2 regions of the Peribacillus sp. S4 genome follow, and region 2 is predicted to be linked to the other one. Evidence: a T-box and tRNA genes for the amino acid it is inferred to sense, from the RefSeq annotation. Region 2 holds a T-box; the other holds one or more tRNA genes.
What was found. A T-box is a leader RNA that pairs with one kind of tRNA and senses whether it is charged. The one in region 2 lies ahead of thrS (threonine--tRNA ligase), so its partner is inferred to be a tRNA-Thr.

Region 1: it encodes a tRNA-Thr, which carries the amino acid that the T-box ahead of thrS (threonine--tRNA ligase) is inferred to sense. The anticodon was not compared.

Annotation. Positions count from the first base shown of each region.
Region 1 is NZ_CP175708.1:5,000,040-5,007,461, reverse strand. Features, by position in the region: rRNA gene ACJ9PY_RS24020 (23S ribosomal RNA) at 1-1,572, shown strand, start outside; rRNA gene rrf (5S ribosomal RNA) at 1,692-1,807, shown strand; tRNA gene ACJ9PY_RS24010 (tRNA-Val) at 1,819-1,894, shown strand; tRNA gene ACJ9PY_RS24005 (tRNA-Thr) at 1,905-1,980, shown strand; tRNA gene ACJ9PY_RS24000 (tRNA-Lys) at 2,003-2,078, shown strand; tRNA gene ACJ9PY_RS23995 (tRNA-Leu) at 2,086-2,167, shown strand; tRNA gene ACJ9PY_RS23990 (tRNA-Gly) at 2,176-2,250, shown strand; tRNA gene ACJ9PY_RS23985 (tRNA-Leu) at 2,263-2,351, shown strand; tRNA gene ACJ9PY_RS23980 (tRNA-Arg) at 2,361-2,437, shown strand; tRNA gene ACJ9PY_RS23975 (tRNA-Pro) at 2,449-2,525, shown strand; tRNA gene ACJ9PY_RS23970 (tRNA-Ala) at 2,543-2,618, shown strand; tRNA gene ACJ9PY_RS23965 (tRNA-Met) at 2,647-2,723, shown strand; tRNA gene ACJ9PY_RS23960 (tRNA-Ile) at 2,734-2,810, shown strand; tRNA gene ACJ9PY_RS23955 (tRNA-Ser) at 2,832-2,924, shown strand; tRNA gene ACJ9PY_RS23950 (tRNA-Met) at 3,028-3,101, shown strand; tRNA gene ACJ9PY_RS23945 (tRNA-Asp) at 3,108-3,183, shown strand; tRNA gene ACJ9PY_RS23940 (tRNA-Phe) at 3,207-3,282, shown strand; tRNA gene ACJ9PY_RS23935 (tRNA-His) at 3,300-3,375, shown strand; tRNA gene ACJ9PY_RS23930 (tRNA-Gly) at 3,380-3,453, shown strand; tRNA gene ACJ9PY_RS23925 (tRNA-Ile) at 3,459-3,535, shown strand; tRNA gene ACJ9PY_RS23920 (tRNA-Asn) at 3,548-3,622, shown strand; tRNA gene ACJ9PY_RS23915 (tRNA-Ser) at 3,624-3,714, shown strand; tRNA gene ACJ9PY_RS23910 (tRNA-Glu) at 3,718-3,789, shown strand; gene ACJ9PY_RS23905 (TraR/DksA C4-type zinc finger protein) at 3,831-4,580, opposite strand; gene ACJ9PY_RS23900 (1,4-dihydroxy-2-naphthoate polyprenyltransferase) at 4,732-5,652, opposite strand; gene ACJ9PY_RS23895 (isochorismate synthase MenF) at 5,951-7,360, shown strand; gene menD (2-succinyl-5-enolpyruvyl-6-hydroxy-3-cyclohexene-1-carboxylic-acid synthase) at 7,353-7,422, shown strand, end outside.
Region 2 is NZ_CP175708.1:4,343,653-4,351,074, reverse strand. Features, by position in the region: gene ACJ9PY_RS20650 (amino acid permease) at 1-787, shown strand, start outside; gene ACJ9PY_RS20645 (DUF7010 family protein) at 1,043-1,678, shown strand; gene ACJ9PY_RS20640 (hypothetical protein) at 1,719-1,994, opposite strand; T-box leader at 2,350-2,571, shown strand; T-box leader at 2,603-2,825, shown strand; gene thrS (threonine--tRNA ligase) at 2,885-4,792, shown strand; gene ACJ9PY_RS20630 (hypothetical protein) at 4,789-5,451, opposite strand; gene ACJ9PY_RS20625 (LysE family transporter) at 5,569-6,195, opposite strand; gene asnA (aspartate--ammonia ligase) at 6,414-7,422, shown strand, end outside.

The sequences.
Region 1 (7,422 bases), 660 kb from region 2:
GGAAGGCTCGTCCGCTCAGGGTTAGTCGGGACCTAAGCCGAGGCCGAAAGGCGTAGGCGATGGACAACAGGTTGATATTCCTGTACCACCTATACATCGTTTGAACGATGGGGGGACGCAGAAGGATAGGGTAAGCGCGCTGTTGGATATGCGCGTCCAAGCAGTTAGGCCGGAAACGAGGCAAATCCCGTTTCCATTAAGGCGGAGCTGTGATGGCGAGGGAAATATAGTACCGAAGTTCCTGATTCCACGCTGCCAAGAAAAGCCTCTAGTGAGATGTAAGGTGCCCGTACCGCAAACCGACACAGGTAGGCGAGGAGAGAATCCTAAGGTGTGCGAGAGAACTCTCGTTAAGGAACTCGGCAAAATGACCCCGTAACTTCGGGAGAAGGGGTGCTTTTTAGGGTGAATAGCCCAGAAAAGCCGCAGTGAATAGGCCCAGGCGACTGTTTAGCAAAAACACAGGTCTCTGCGAAGCCGCAAGGCGAAGTATAGGGGCTGACACCTGCCCGGTGCTGGAAGGTTAAGGGGAGAGGTTAGCGCAAGCGAAGCTTTGAACCGAAGCCCCAGTAAACGGCGGCCGTAACTATAACGGTCCTAAGGTAGCGAAATTCCTTGTCGGGTAAGTTCCGACCCGCACGAAAGGTGTAACGATCTGGGCACTGTCTCAACGAGAGACTCGGTGAAATTATAGTACCTGTGAAGATGCAGGTTACCCGCGACAGGACGGAAAGACCCCGTGGAGCTTTACTGCAGCCTGATATTGAATTTTGGTACAGCTTGTACAGGATAGGTAGGAGCCTGAGAAGCCGGAGCGCCAGCTTCGGTGGAGGCGTTGGTGGGATACTACCCTGGCTGTATTGAAATTCTAACCCGCGCCCCTTATCGGGGTGGGAGACAGTGTCAGGTGGGCAGTTTGACTGGGGCGGTCGCCTCCTAAAGAGTAACGGAGGCGCCCAAAGGTTCCCTCAGAATGGTTGGAAATCATTCGTAGAGTGTAAAGGCACAAGGGAGCTTGACTGCGAGACCTACAAGTCGAGCAGGGACGAAAGTCGGGCTTAGTGATCCGGTGGTTCCGCATGGAAGGGCCATCGCTCAACGGATAAAAGCTACCCCGGGGATAACAGGCTTATCTCCCCCAAGAGTCCACATCGACGGGGAGGTTTGGCACCTCGATGTCGGCTCATCGCATCCTGGGGCTGTAGTCGGTCCCAAGGGTTGGGCTGTTCGCCCATTAAAGCGGTACGCGAGCTGGGTTCAGAACGTCGTGAGACAGTTCGGTCCCTATCCGTCGCGGGCGCAGGAAATTTGAGAGGAGCTGTCCTTAGTACGAGAGGACCGGGATGGACGCACCGCTGGTGTACCAGTTGTCTTGCCAAAGGCATAGCTGGGTAGCTACGTGCGGACGGGATAAGTGCTGAAAGCATCTAAGCATGAAGCCCCCCTCAAGATGAGATTTCCCATGGCGCAAGCTAGTAAGATCCCTGAAAGATGATCAGGTTGATAGGTCAGAGGTGGAAGCATGGTGACATGTGGAGCTGACTGATACTAATAGATCGAGGACTTAACCAACGCTTTTTAAAAAATGAAATACCTTCTTATTATCTAGTTTTGAAGGAATGAAAATTTCTTCTTGCATTTTCTCAAAAAGACGTTATAATAATATATGTCTTGAAAAAATGTTAACATTGTTTGGTGACGATAGCGAAGAGGTCACACCCGTTCCCATTCCGAACACGGCAGTTAAGCTCTTCAGCGCCGATGGTAGTTGGGGGTTTCCCCCTGTGAGAGTAGGACGTCGCCAAGCAGGTTTCATATGGAGGATTAGCTCAGCTGGGAGAGCATCTGCCTTACAAGCAGAGGGTCGGCGGTTCGATCCCGTCATCCTCCACCATTTTACACCTGCCGGTGTAGCTCAACTGGTAGAGCAACTGACTTGTAATCAGTAGGTTGGGGGTTCAAGTCCTCTTGCCGGCACCACTTTTTAAGATAGTACAAGCACGAGCCATTAGCTCAGTTGGTAGAGCATCTGACTTTTAATCAGAGGGTCGAAGGTTCGAATCCTTCATGGCTCACCATTTATATGCGGGTGTGGCGGAATTGGCAGACGCACCAGACTTAGGATCTGGCGCCGCAAGGCGTGGGGGTTCAAGTCCCTTCACCCGCATCTTTCATGCGGAAGTAGTTCAGTGGTAGAATACAACCTTGCCAAGGTTGGGGTCGCGGGTTCGAATCCCGTCTTCCGCTCCACTTTTCGTATGTGCCGGGGTGGCGGAACTGGCAGACGCACAGGACTTAAAATCCTGCGGTAGGTGACTACCGTACCGGTTCGATTCCGGTCCTCGGCACCATCATAATATGCGCCCGTAGCTCAATTGGATAGAGCATCTGACTACGAATCAGAAGGTTGTAGGTTCGACTCCCGCCGGGCGCACCATGTTTTTATTGCGGGAAGTAGCTCAGCTTGGTAGAGCACTTGGTTTGGGACCAAGGGGTCGCAGGTTCGAATCCTGTCTTCCCGACCACGTGATTTTTAATGAATGGGGCCTTAGCTCAGCTGGGAGAGCGCCTGCCTTGCACGCAGGAGGTCAGCGGTTCGATCCCGCTAGGCTCCACCATTTTTCAATCAGAAACTTATATTATATTGGCGGTGTAGCTCAGCTGGCTAGAGCGTACGGTTCATACCCGTGAGGTCGGGGGTTCGATCCCCTCCGCCGCTACCAATAAATATAAGGACCTTTAGCTCAGCTGGTTAGAGCAGACGGCTCATAACCGTCCGGTCGTAGGTTCGAGTCCTACAAGGTCCACCATATTCATTTTTTAAAAGCCGTGGAGGTATACCCAAGTTCGGCTGAAGGGATCGGTCTTGAAAACCGACAGGGGAGTCAAATCCCGCGGGGGTTCGAATCCCTCTACCTCCTCCATTTTTTCTAAAAGCAGCAAGTTGTTTTAAAACAACCTTACATAAAGGATGCGGACGAAACAATATTCACGAAAGCTTGATGCTAATCGTTTCATTATTACCGTCGCGGGGTGGAGCAGTCCGGTAGCTCGTCGGGCTCATAACCCGAAGGTCGCAGGTTCAAATCCTGTCCCCGCAATTATTAGGTCCCGTGGTGTAGCGGTTAACATGCCTGCCTGTCACGCAGGAGATCGCGGGTTCGATTCCCGTCGGGACCGCCATTATTTAAATTGAATACATATGTGGCTCAGTAGCTCAGTCGGTAGAGCAAAGGACTGAAAATCCTTGTGTCGGCGGTTCGATTCCGTCCTGAGCCACCATATCTTACAAAATTACGGCGATTGTGGCGAAGTGGTTAACGCACCTGATTGTGGTTCAGGCATTCGTGGGTTCGATTCCCATCAGTCGCCCCATTTCGCGGGTGTAGTTTAGTGGTAAAACCTCAGCCTTCCAAGCTGATGATGAGGGTTCGATTCCCTTCACCCGCTCCAAATATGGGCCTATAGCTCAGCTGGTTAGAGCGCACGCCTGATAAGCGTGAGGTCGATGGTTCGAGTCCATTTAGGCCCACCATATTCATATTGTTCCGCAGTAGCTCAGTGGTAGAGCATTCGGCTGTTAACCGAACGGTCGTAGGTTCGAGTCCTACCTGCGGAGCCATGGGGAAGTACTCAAGAGGCTGAAGAGGCGCCCCTGCTAAGGGTGTAGGTCGCGCGAGCGGCGCGAGGGTTCAAATCCCTCCTTCTCCGCCAGTTGGCCCGTTGGTCAAGCGGTTAAGACACCGCCCTTTCACGGCGGTAACACGGGTTCGAATCCCGTACGGGTCATAACAAAAAAGGAAGCATACATTCATGTATGCTTCTTTTTTTTATTTATTTTCCTTGATATAACCATCTTTTTGTTTATAGGGAATGTCTACAAGTTGGGATTCTATATTTTCTTCTTTCAGGGTATCTTCATATTCCTTTTGCTTTTTGTTCGGTATATCCACTCTCGTTTTTCCTTCGATATCATTTGCTGCAAATCCTTCATAGTCTTCAGGAAATCCATCCGTTTCATCCTCGTTTTTATAAAGATCATTGTAATTGTCATGATCACCGGTATAATCAGATGGCGTTTCTGATGTACCGAATTTGGCCACTTCACCAAAGCTATCTTCTTTAGCTGCCATTTCGATTCCATGACGATTTTCAAAATGATCACCCTTGGATGGAATCAGTATATCCTCTTCCACTGGCCTGTCTTGTGAAAGCGTTCGTTCTGGGGAATGCTCGACACAGTAGAGGGTGCTTGGGATCGCTTCAAGCCTCTCGATGGGGATTTCCTTATTGCAGGTTTTACAATGGCCATACGATCCTTCTTCCATGGCTTTCAAAGCTTCTTCTATTTTCTCCATTTCGGATTGTGCATGCTCATCGAGTGCTTGATTACGTTCCATCTCGAATAATTCGGTCCCTAGGTCTGCAGGATGATTATCATAGGATGATAATTCACCTACGGATTCCGTCTGGCTTTTATCCAGAACGGATTGTTCATCATTTTGAATTCTATTACATAGCTCATTTTTTTCCTGAAGCAGTTCTTTTTTAAATTTTTGCGTTTGTTGTTTCGTTGCCATATCCAATTCACTCCTTCTAAACTAAAGTCCAAATCTCTTTTTATATTGGTAAGGTGGTTGTATTATCTATTACCCGAATCGGAGTATAGGAAAACAATATGGAACGGAAGATAGAAAAAAGGACTGAGCGGATGGGCTCAGTCCCCGAAGACTATATAAGATAGCTGATGAATAATCCAATGGCCATGAGTAAGCCAAAGAAGGTGTTCGTTTGGGCAGTGGCTTTCATTGCCGGCACCATCGTGATCGGCTGTGTTTTACCTACGAAGCCTTTTATTGCGGCCATTGCCTTCGGTATGCTAAGGAAGGCAAGGAGAATCCAAGCCGTAACGCTTCCGGTAAGAACGAGCCCAACAAGCCATAGATAAGAGAAAGCGAACATGATTGCCATGAATGTCAGGGCGTTTTTCCTGCCCATCACGACTGGCATCGTTTTGCGGCCATGTGCCTTATCCCCATCATGATCCCGGAGGTTATTGGATAAGTTGATCAGCCCTACCAGTATCCCACTTGGAATGGCAATTAAGATGGCTGTTGAAGAAACATCACCGGTTTGAATGAAAAAGGCGATCAGGATTATCAAAAAGCCCATGAACAATCCAGAAAAAAGTTCCCCGAACGGTGTATATGAAATGGGCAGGGGACCGCCTGTATAAAGATAGCCGACAAGCATGCAAACGAGGCCTACTGCAGCTAGCCACCAAGACGATGCGGCACAGATATAGATTCCAATGATCAAGGCGATGGCATACATGCCAAGGGCCAAGTTCATGATTAGTCTGGGGGTCATCCCATGACGGACGATCCCGCCTCCGATGCCTACGGATTCCTCCGTATCCAGGCCTCTCTTGAAATCATAGTATTCATTGAATAAATTGGTTGCAGCTTGAATCAGGATACTTGCAACCATCATGGCAGCGAATAGTAACCAATTCACTCCATCTTCCAAAAGTGCAATCACAGTTCCAAGTAAGACTGGGACAAAAGCTGCGGTTAGTGTATGTGGACGAATTAACTCCCACCAAATCTTCCAGGTCCGTTTAAGGGGAAGTCCGTCGTATTCTGTTTGCATTATTTCTCTCCTCAAAATCATTATTGGTTCTCTCGAAATTATAACAAATATTGAAATGTTGCACAAAAGGTTATCCTAATAAATGCAGGAAAAGTGGGTATGGGTGTAATTGAAATTCATGGGTGATTCATTTCCAAAATCAAGGGTATTTCTCTACATTCGCTAAGATTCATATAATAAGGAAAAAAGCAGGGAAGAATCGTTCGGTAAAGGGGCGTTTTATTGACATGAGGTTCAAGGGAGGTGTATCTTTAAATAGGTTAAATAGCTTTTAAAATGTACATTTGGGGGGATTTTTTTGGCTATCTCAGAGGAAACTGAACAGTTTCAGGGACTGGCTTCAGCTATACAAAAGGCGAAGGACTTGAATGATCAAGTTCTATTCAGTCATATTAAGAAGATTAAATGCAACAGCCCCCTTTCATTTTATCAAGCTGGAAGAGAACGGTATGCAGGTGAACGCTTTTTCTGGGAGGACCCTGCAAAGGAAATAACCATCACCGGTTTAGGCAATGTTAAGAAACTCAAAGCGGCATCGAATGCCAAACGTTATAGAGAAGTCGAAAAGAGCTGGATCAAACTGCAGAATGATGCTGTCAAAACAGGAGTGACCGATGTAGAAGCGACAGGTCCTTTACTGTTTGGGGGCTTTTCTTTTGATTATGAAACTGACAGTACGCTCCTTTGGAATCAGTTCGGGGACAATCTGTTTTATATACCTGCCTTCATGCTGTCAATAGTGGGGAAACAAGCTTACTTAACGACAAACTTACTTTGTTCGCCTGATGATTCAGAAAAACTCTTCATAGATATGATAAATGAACGGGAAGCTTTCCTCTTCGAAAGCTTGGATGGCAATGGATTGGGTGCAAATTCCCTTGTTATGCAGAGGGAAGTCGAACCTGAGGAATGGAAGCGGACGGTCGCAGAGGCTGTACAGGAAATCAAGACGACAGATCTCGACAAGATTGTTTTGGCAAGGGAGCTTCGACTTGGTTTTGAACGTTCCATCGATTCAGGGAAAGTGCTTGAACAATTGATTGCTGAGCAGCCATTGAGTTATATTTTCAGTTTGGAGGCTGGTGGTGACTGTTTTGTCGGTGCCACTCCCGAACGTTTGATTAAGAAACAGGGAAATGAAGTTTTTTCTACCTGCCTTGCCGGATCGATGCGGCGAGGGAAAGATGAGCAAGAAGATGTTTGTCTTGGTGAAGAATTGCTTCATGACCAAAAGAATTTACAAGAGCATCAATATGTCGTGTCGATGATATCCAATGCTTTTGATTCTGTATGCGAAAAGGTGATGGTCCCAGCCGGACCGACACTTATGAAAAACCGTCATATCCAGCATTTGTACACACCGGTTCGCGGTATATCCAAGAAAGGTGTCACGATTTTTGAATTTGTCGAGAACCTCCATCCCACACCTGCCATGGGCGGACTTCCAAAAGAAAAGGCTGTTGTCCGAATTCGGGAATTGGAAGGTCTGGAACGCGGATTTTATGCGGGTCCTTTAGGCTGGGTGGATACGTATGGGAACGGGGAATTCGCTGTAGGGATACGTTCTGCCCTGATACAGAACAATGAGGCATCGCTCTTTGCCGGATGCGGAGTAGTGGAAGATTCGACACCCGAAAGTGAATTCCGGGAAACGGGGATTAAATTCAATCCGATGTTAAGTGCTTTAGGAGGAAATCTTAATGAATGACCGAGATGCATTGACAGCGTATGCTGCTTCATTCGTCGATGAGCTTGCACAAAATGAGGTGA
Region 2 (7,422 bases):
TGCCGGGGAAAGTGAAGAACCCGAAAAAAATGTTCCGAATGCAATCCGCCAAGTATTTTGGCGCATCCTATTATTTTACATCGGGGCCATCCTGATACTTGGTCTCTTAATACCGTATACGAGTCCAAGCTTGTTGAACGGAGATGTCGAAAATATTTCTGTAAGCCCTTTCACGCTTGTTTTTGAACGGGCAGGGCTGGCATTCGCTGCATCCGTCATGAATGCGGTCGTGTTAACCTCCTTACTATCCGCCGGGAACTCGGGGCTATATGCATCAACGCGGATGTTATGGTCGATGGCAAAAGATCATCAAGCTCCCAAATTCCTGGCCAAAGTCAACCGCAGGGGGATCCCGATGAATGCCTTGATCATGACATCCATAATTGGGGGATTCGCCTTCTTGACCTCCATTTTCGGGGACCATGTATTTACATGGCTATTGAATGCATCCGGGCTGACTGGCTTCATCGCCTGGATTGGAATCGCCATAAGCCATTATCGCTTTAGACGAGCCTATGTTGCACAGGGTGGTGACCTGAACGAACTCAAATATAAAGCAAAATGGTTTCCATTCGGTCCGATTCTTTCATTCACCCTGTGCATACTCGTCATAGCAGGACAGAACTATGGAGCATTCCTAAGCGGCAGCATCGACTGGTATGGAGTCGCCGTCTCCTATATCGGATTACCGATATTCCTGGGAGTCTGGCTAGGATACAAGATTTATCACAAGACCAAATTAATAGCATTAAAAGATTGTCAATTCGATAAATCAGATGTGGCTTGATACCAATGGAAAAAACCTGAGCTTCCCTTTGGAGACTCAGGTTTTTTTATGAAGATTTGTATCGAAATCGAGTTATATCTGCGAAAAACGGAATATATTTGCGGAAATTGAATTATATCAACGAAAATCGAATTATATCAACGAAAATCGAATTATATCTGCGAAAAACAGAATATATCTGCGAAACGGCCATTATCTCATCTCAAATGATTTTTTTATAGCTGAATAATTGGGGAAGTGGTGCAATATTATTCTATGTACGATTATACTGTGGATGAAAGGAAACTGATGATGAAAGAGGCTTTTCGCGGTTCTGGAATTGGAGTCACTTTCATGGCGGTCTTCGGAACACTGTGGGCGGGTACTGGTGTAATGGGATTGCAGGGGTGGGGGTTTCCATACGTGGAACTCGCAGCCATATTCGTGGGAATCATCATGGTTATCGTTGGCATTTCATTAATACATGCTTCACAAAAAATGTCCAATCAAGTTTCAGATGATGGGGCAAGACGTCTTAAGCGTATCGGATTTTTGTTTAATATGGTCTTCATTGCCGAAGGTTTGCTGATTGGGATTGCCATTGCCATCTGTAACTTGATCAATCAGACCGATCTTATACCGGGAGTCATCGCCATTATTGTAGGGATTCATTTTTTACCATTGGCGTCACTTTTCCAAATCAAGGTTTATTATGCAACAGGTGTGCTTCTCTGTTTATTGGCGCTTATTACATGGCTGATTGTGCCAGACACCGTCATGGTTGGGGAGCACCAAATCCTTGCACCGTTATCATTGCTCGGCCTTGGATGCGCACTAATACTCTGGGCCACTGGACTTACGCTATGGCTAGGAATAAAGAATTCAAGCCGAACGATAACCGATGAAGAATGAATTAATAAAAAAACCCGTCATGGTGAACGGGTTTTTTCATTTAATTTTTCATCCAGGTCAAGAGCCTGACAATTTGAAATGGTTCATTCCAAACGATAATGAAACTTAAAAGAAAGAATGCAGCCACAGCCAAAAATTTTGACATTCCTCTTTCATTTTTATATATGGCCCCTAAGCTGCATAACAAACCAATTAGCAACGCACCGAATCCTGAAATCATAAGCAGCTCGGAGGCTTTTGAAAAAGCTAGGGAACAGGAAAATGAAAGGATACCAATCACTGCAAATACGATTGACCAATTGCTTAAACGTTTCATAGAGACTCCTTTTTTACTAATTATACCAATTTGGTGTCAGTAATGAAATGAAAAAAATTAAGGTTGTCACTTATGGGAATATATTGTAATATATATAACAATATAAAATTTTAGAAGCATTGATAAGGACATGAATCATTTTTACGGTCTGCAGAGAGGGAAGGGCAGCTGCGAACTTCCTGGCTTAGGAAACTGATTTACCGCCTTTGAGCTATATCGGTGAACAAGAGTAACTGATATCGTCTAAGCTGCGTTACAGCTCCAGAGCCATGAGTATTTTTTGCTTATGGGAAATTGGGTGGAATCACGGGTAAACGCACTCGTCCCTTACATAGGGATGGGTGCGTTTTTTATAATTATTGCCATGATAAGGACATGAATCATTTTTACGGTCTGCAGAGAGGGGAGGATAGCTGCGAACTTCCTGGCTTAGGAAACTGATTTACCGCCTTTGAGCTATATCGGTGAACAAAAGTAACAGATATCGTTTAAGCTGCGTTATAAGCTCCAGAGCCATGAGTGATTTATGCTTATGGGAAATTGGGTGGAACCACGGGTAAGCGCACTCGTCCCTTGCATAGGGATGAGTGCGTTTTTTTCTATATAAAAATATGGCGATGATAAGGACATGAATCATTTTTACGGCCTGCAGAGAGGGAAGGGCAGCTGCGAACTTCCTGGCTTAGGAAACTGATTTACCGCCTTTGAGCTATATCGGTGAACAAAAAGTAACTGATATCGTCTAAGCTGCGTTACAAGCTCCAGAGCCATGAGTGTTTTTTGCTTATGGGAAATTGGGTGGAACCACGGGTAAACGCACTCGTCCCTTGCATAGGGATGTGTGCGTTTTTTTATTATTAAAAAGGGGTGTTTATGTGATGGATGAAAAAATGATTAAAGTACAATTCCCGGATGGGCAGCAAAAGGAGTATCCGCAAGGGATCACAGTGGAAAGTGTGGCAGGCTCAATCAGCCCAAGTTTAAGGAAAAAGGCAGTAGCTGGAAAACTGGATAAGCAATTGGTTGATTTAAGTCACAAGCTTATTCAGGATGGTGAACTGTCGATCTTGACTCTCGATTCGGATGAAGGATTACACGTATTGCGACATACATCTGCGCATGTTTTGGCACAGGCTGTGAAAAGATTATACAAAAATGTGGAATTAGGGATGGGACCAGTCGTGGAAGACGGTTTTTACTATGATTTTAAGTTAGATCATCCTTTGAGCTCAGAAGATCTGCAGGCCATTGAAAAAGAGATGGAACATATCATAAGTGAAAATCTGGAAATTAAAAGGATAGAAGTGACTTATGAAGAAGCTGTGAAGTTATTCGAGGGCAGAGGGGAGTCTTTCAAGTTGGATATAGCAAAGAACATCCCCAATGGTGAAAAATTAACGCTCTATCAACAGGGGGAATTCATCGATCTTTGCAGAGGGCCGCACCTTCCATCCACATCATTTGTAAAATCATTCAGATTGACTCGTGTATCTGGTGCCTATTGGCGGGGAGACAATCAAAATGAAGTTCTCCAAAGGGTGTATGGCGTGGCTTTTCGAAAGAATAAGGATTTACAGGATCATTTTAAATTCCTTGAAGAAGCGGCCAAACGCGACCACCGTAAATTAGGGAAGCAGTTGGAATTATTCATGTTTTCGGAGGAAGCCCCTGGAATGCCATTTTATTTACCGAAAGGACAAATCGTTAGAAATGAATTGGAGAAGTTCTCGCGGGAGCTTCAGACTGAAGCTGATTATGACGAAGTTCGGACTCCTTTCATGATGAACCAGCGGTTATGGGAACAGTCGGGCCACTGGGATCATTATCACGAGAATATGTACTTCACTGAGGTGGATCAAACAAAATTCGCGATGAAGCCAATGAACTGTCCGGGTCATATGCTTATTTTCAAAAACAGTCTTTATTCTTACAGGGATTTACCCATCCGGATGGCCGAATTCGGTCAAGTCCACCGTCATGAATATAGCGGTGCATTGAACGGGATGCTGCGTGTCCGTACATTTTGTCAGGATGATGCCCACATCTATGTACGGCAGGATCAAATCGAAAGTGAAATAAAACAAGTGTTTCATCTGATCGATAAGGTGTATCGCACTTTCGGATTCGAGTATTCCGTTGAGCTCTCGACTCGTCCGGAGGATTCAATGGGCGATGATTCCCTTTGGGAAGCTTCTGAAACAGCCCTGAAAAATGTTCTGGAAAGCATCGGGATACAATATCAAGTAAATGAAGGAGACGGGGCATTTTATGGACCGAAAATTGATTTTCATATTAAAGATGCATTAAAACGAAGCCACCAATGTGCAACAATCCAACTTGATTTTCAAATGCCCGACAAATTTGATCTGACTTACATCGATGAAAATAATGAAAAAGTTCGTCCGGTGGTCATTCATCGTGCCATCTTTGGATCGATCGATCGTTTTTTCGGAATCCTGATAGAACACTTTGCCGGTGCTTTTCCGGTATGGCTCGCCCCGGTGCAAGTACAGATCATCCCAGTCTCACAAGTTCATCTGGATTATTGTTTACAGGTTCAAAATGCACTGAAGAATCAAGGCATAAGAGTGAAAATCGATGATCGGAATGAAAAGCTGGGGTATAAAGTCAGGGAAGCACAGCTGGGGAAAATCCCATATATGCTGGTCCTTGGAGATAAAGAAGAAAAAGAAAATGAAGTAAATGTCCGGAAATATGGGGAACAAGAATTTGAAAATGTCACAATAGAAACGTTCATCAAGAAAATGGTCCAGCAAATAAAAGAACGCAGCATCTAACAAGAAAGCAGCTTAAATTGGAACTCACGAGTAAAAGGCCGAAATTCACGAGTAAAAGCGAGAAACTCACGAGTAAAAGGCCAGAATTCACGAGTAAAAGCGAGAAACTCACGAGTAAATGGAATAAAAAAGACAGCCGAATAAATCGGCTGTTTCTTTTTATCTACAAATCCATACCCAGCCAACACTAGGAATGAACTGCTGAAAACAGTTACCCCCAGGGCCGCCATGACCGCCGCCTTGTCCGCCGCCATGACCGCCATCATGACCGCCGCCTTGTCCGCCACCATGTCCGCCGCCTTGTCCACCGCCTTGTCCACCGCCATGACCTTCGACAGGCATGTTAATCCTAGGTATTGTAATCCAACTATATCTGTATGATGTACCTCATTTGGTATGCCGCCTTCGAGTATCTGTACCATTCCAGTAGTATTATTTATCCCCATTAAAATAAAGGTGTGCGGGGTGTTACCCCAAAATCCTCTGAAGCAATGACCTTGCCGGCCTGCGTTTAAATGGCTCTGGATAGTGGCTACTGGAACCAGTGTTTGTACTGGCAGTCTGTCATCATAATAAGGCAAATTAGCATAAGAATCATCGTAATAATATGGAGCAGTATAATATGGAACATTATAATGGTAGTAGCCGTAATTATACATTCAAGAAATCCTCCCTTTGTGTTTACCCTTTCAGGCTATGAACAATGAGGGGACAAAGAAGGACATTAAAATAGGCGGCCTAATTTATCTATTTAATGCGAACTCACGAGTAAATACTTATGTAAATAAAACCTTTGCTGCCTGGATGGCAAAGTATATGCCGATTCCTATAAGGGATATCCCCGAAATGATCGAGATGCCCATTAGAATGGGTTTGGATAAAAAGCGTCTGAAGGTGCTGGCGATGATGGCCATTGCGAAATCCCAGATTAAGAGGCCGATAAGGATTCCTGAGCTGTATAAAAGTAAATGATCCATATCATATTTTGAAGCGGAGTTTGCGAGAATGGATCCGTAAATTCCCAGCCAAAACAAAATGGATAAAGGATTCGAAAGGGACATGATGAATCCTGTCAGGAATGAAGAGAAAAGGGAATCTTTCGCTTTTCGTGCATTCACTTCAATCTTACCTGCACTTAGCAGACTTTCGATTCCGGTATAGGTCAGGACGAAAAATCCAAAAAGCCATAAAAATGTCTTCATGAAGGAGTTGTCCAAAAAGTGGACGACACCGAAAAAGACGAGGGCTATAAAAACAAAATCCGCTAAAATGGCACCCCAGCCAAATACCCAGGCATGCCAAAAACCCTTCTTGATTCCTTTGTCCAATTGAGCAGCGTTTATGGGACCGATAGGAGCCGCCAGTGATAAACCTAATAATACAAAGCTGAAAAAAACACCCAATTCATCACCTCATCGTTTATACATCTTCGCTTATTTGAATGTATTCAAACATTTGGACTTGTACCACCTTTTTAGTTCTATTTCTTGAGTTTAGTCCGCCTTGTCTGACCTGGTATTTTTGTAACAACACAGAAAACTCCTTCATAATGTAATTTAGTCAAATGGAAAGACGCCTATTTTAGTGCATGCGCTATTCAAAGCGGAATTGGAGGAGTATTATGCCTGAATTATCAATGCCGAATAAATACAAAACAATACTTGATATCATGCATACTGATATTGCAATAAATGAAATGAAGGATCATTTTGAAGAAGGACTTTCAAATGAGTTAAACCTTATTAAAGTATCAGCCCCTTTCGTTTTACATGAAGGTAATGGTATCAATGACAATTTAAATGGTGTGGAGCGGATTCTTACCTTTGATGCTCTGGATATTAAGGATAAACAAATAGAAGTGGTTCAATCTTTGGCAAAGTGGAAAAGAATCACTCTTTCTAGGTATGGTTTGGCTTGTGATGAAGGCATTTACACGAATATGAATGCAATAAGACGTGATGAAAAACTGGATCATTTACACTCGATATTTGTGGATCAATGGGACTGGGAGAAAGTCATAACGAAAGAACAACGTAACGTGGATACATTAATATCCGAAGTGAAAAAAATATATAGTGCCATTAAATCGACCGAACGTTATATGTTTGAATTCCATCATCTGCTTAAGCCTGTGTTACCTGAGGACATTCACTTCATTACGACCCAGGAGTTGGAGGATTTATACCCGGATCTTACTCCGAAGGAAAGAGAGAACGTGGCAGCGAAGAAATATGGTGCAATCTTCATTATGAAAATTGGCGGAGCTTTACAATCGGGGGAAAAGCATGATGGACGTTCACCGGATTATGATGATTGGGATCTAAATGGAGATATCGTTTTATGGAACCCACTCTTGGAATGTGCTTTTGAGGTTTCTTCAATGGGCATTCGAGTAGATGAAAGGTCATTGTTAAAACAATTAAGATTATCCAAAAACGAGAATCGTAAGGTACTCGATTATCATAAGGCCGTATTGGAAGGAAAGCTTCCGTATTCAATAGGCGGGGGAATAGGGCAATCCAGATTATGCATGTTTTTGTTGAAGAAAGCACATATTGGCGAGGTTCAGGTTTCGGTATGGAATGACCAAATAATAGAGGAATGTGAAAAAAGGAATATTATTCTTTTAT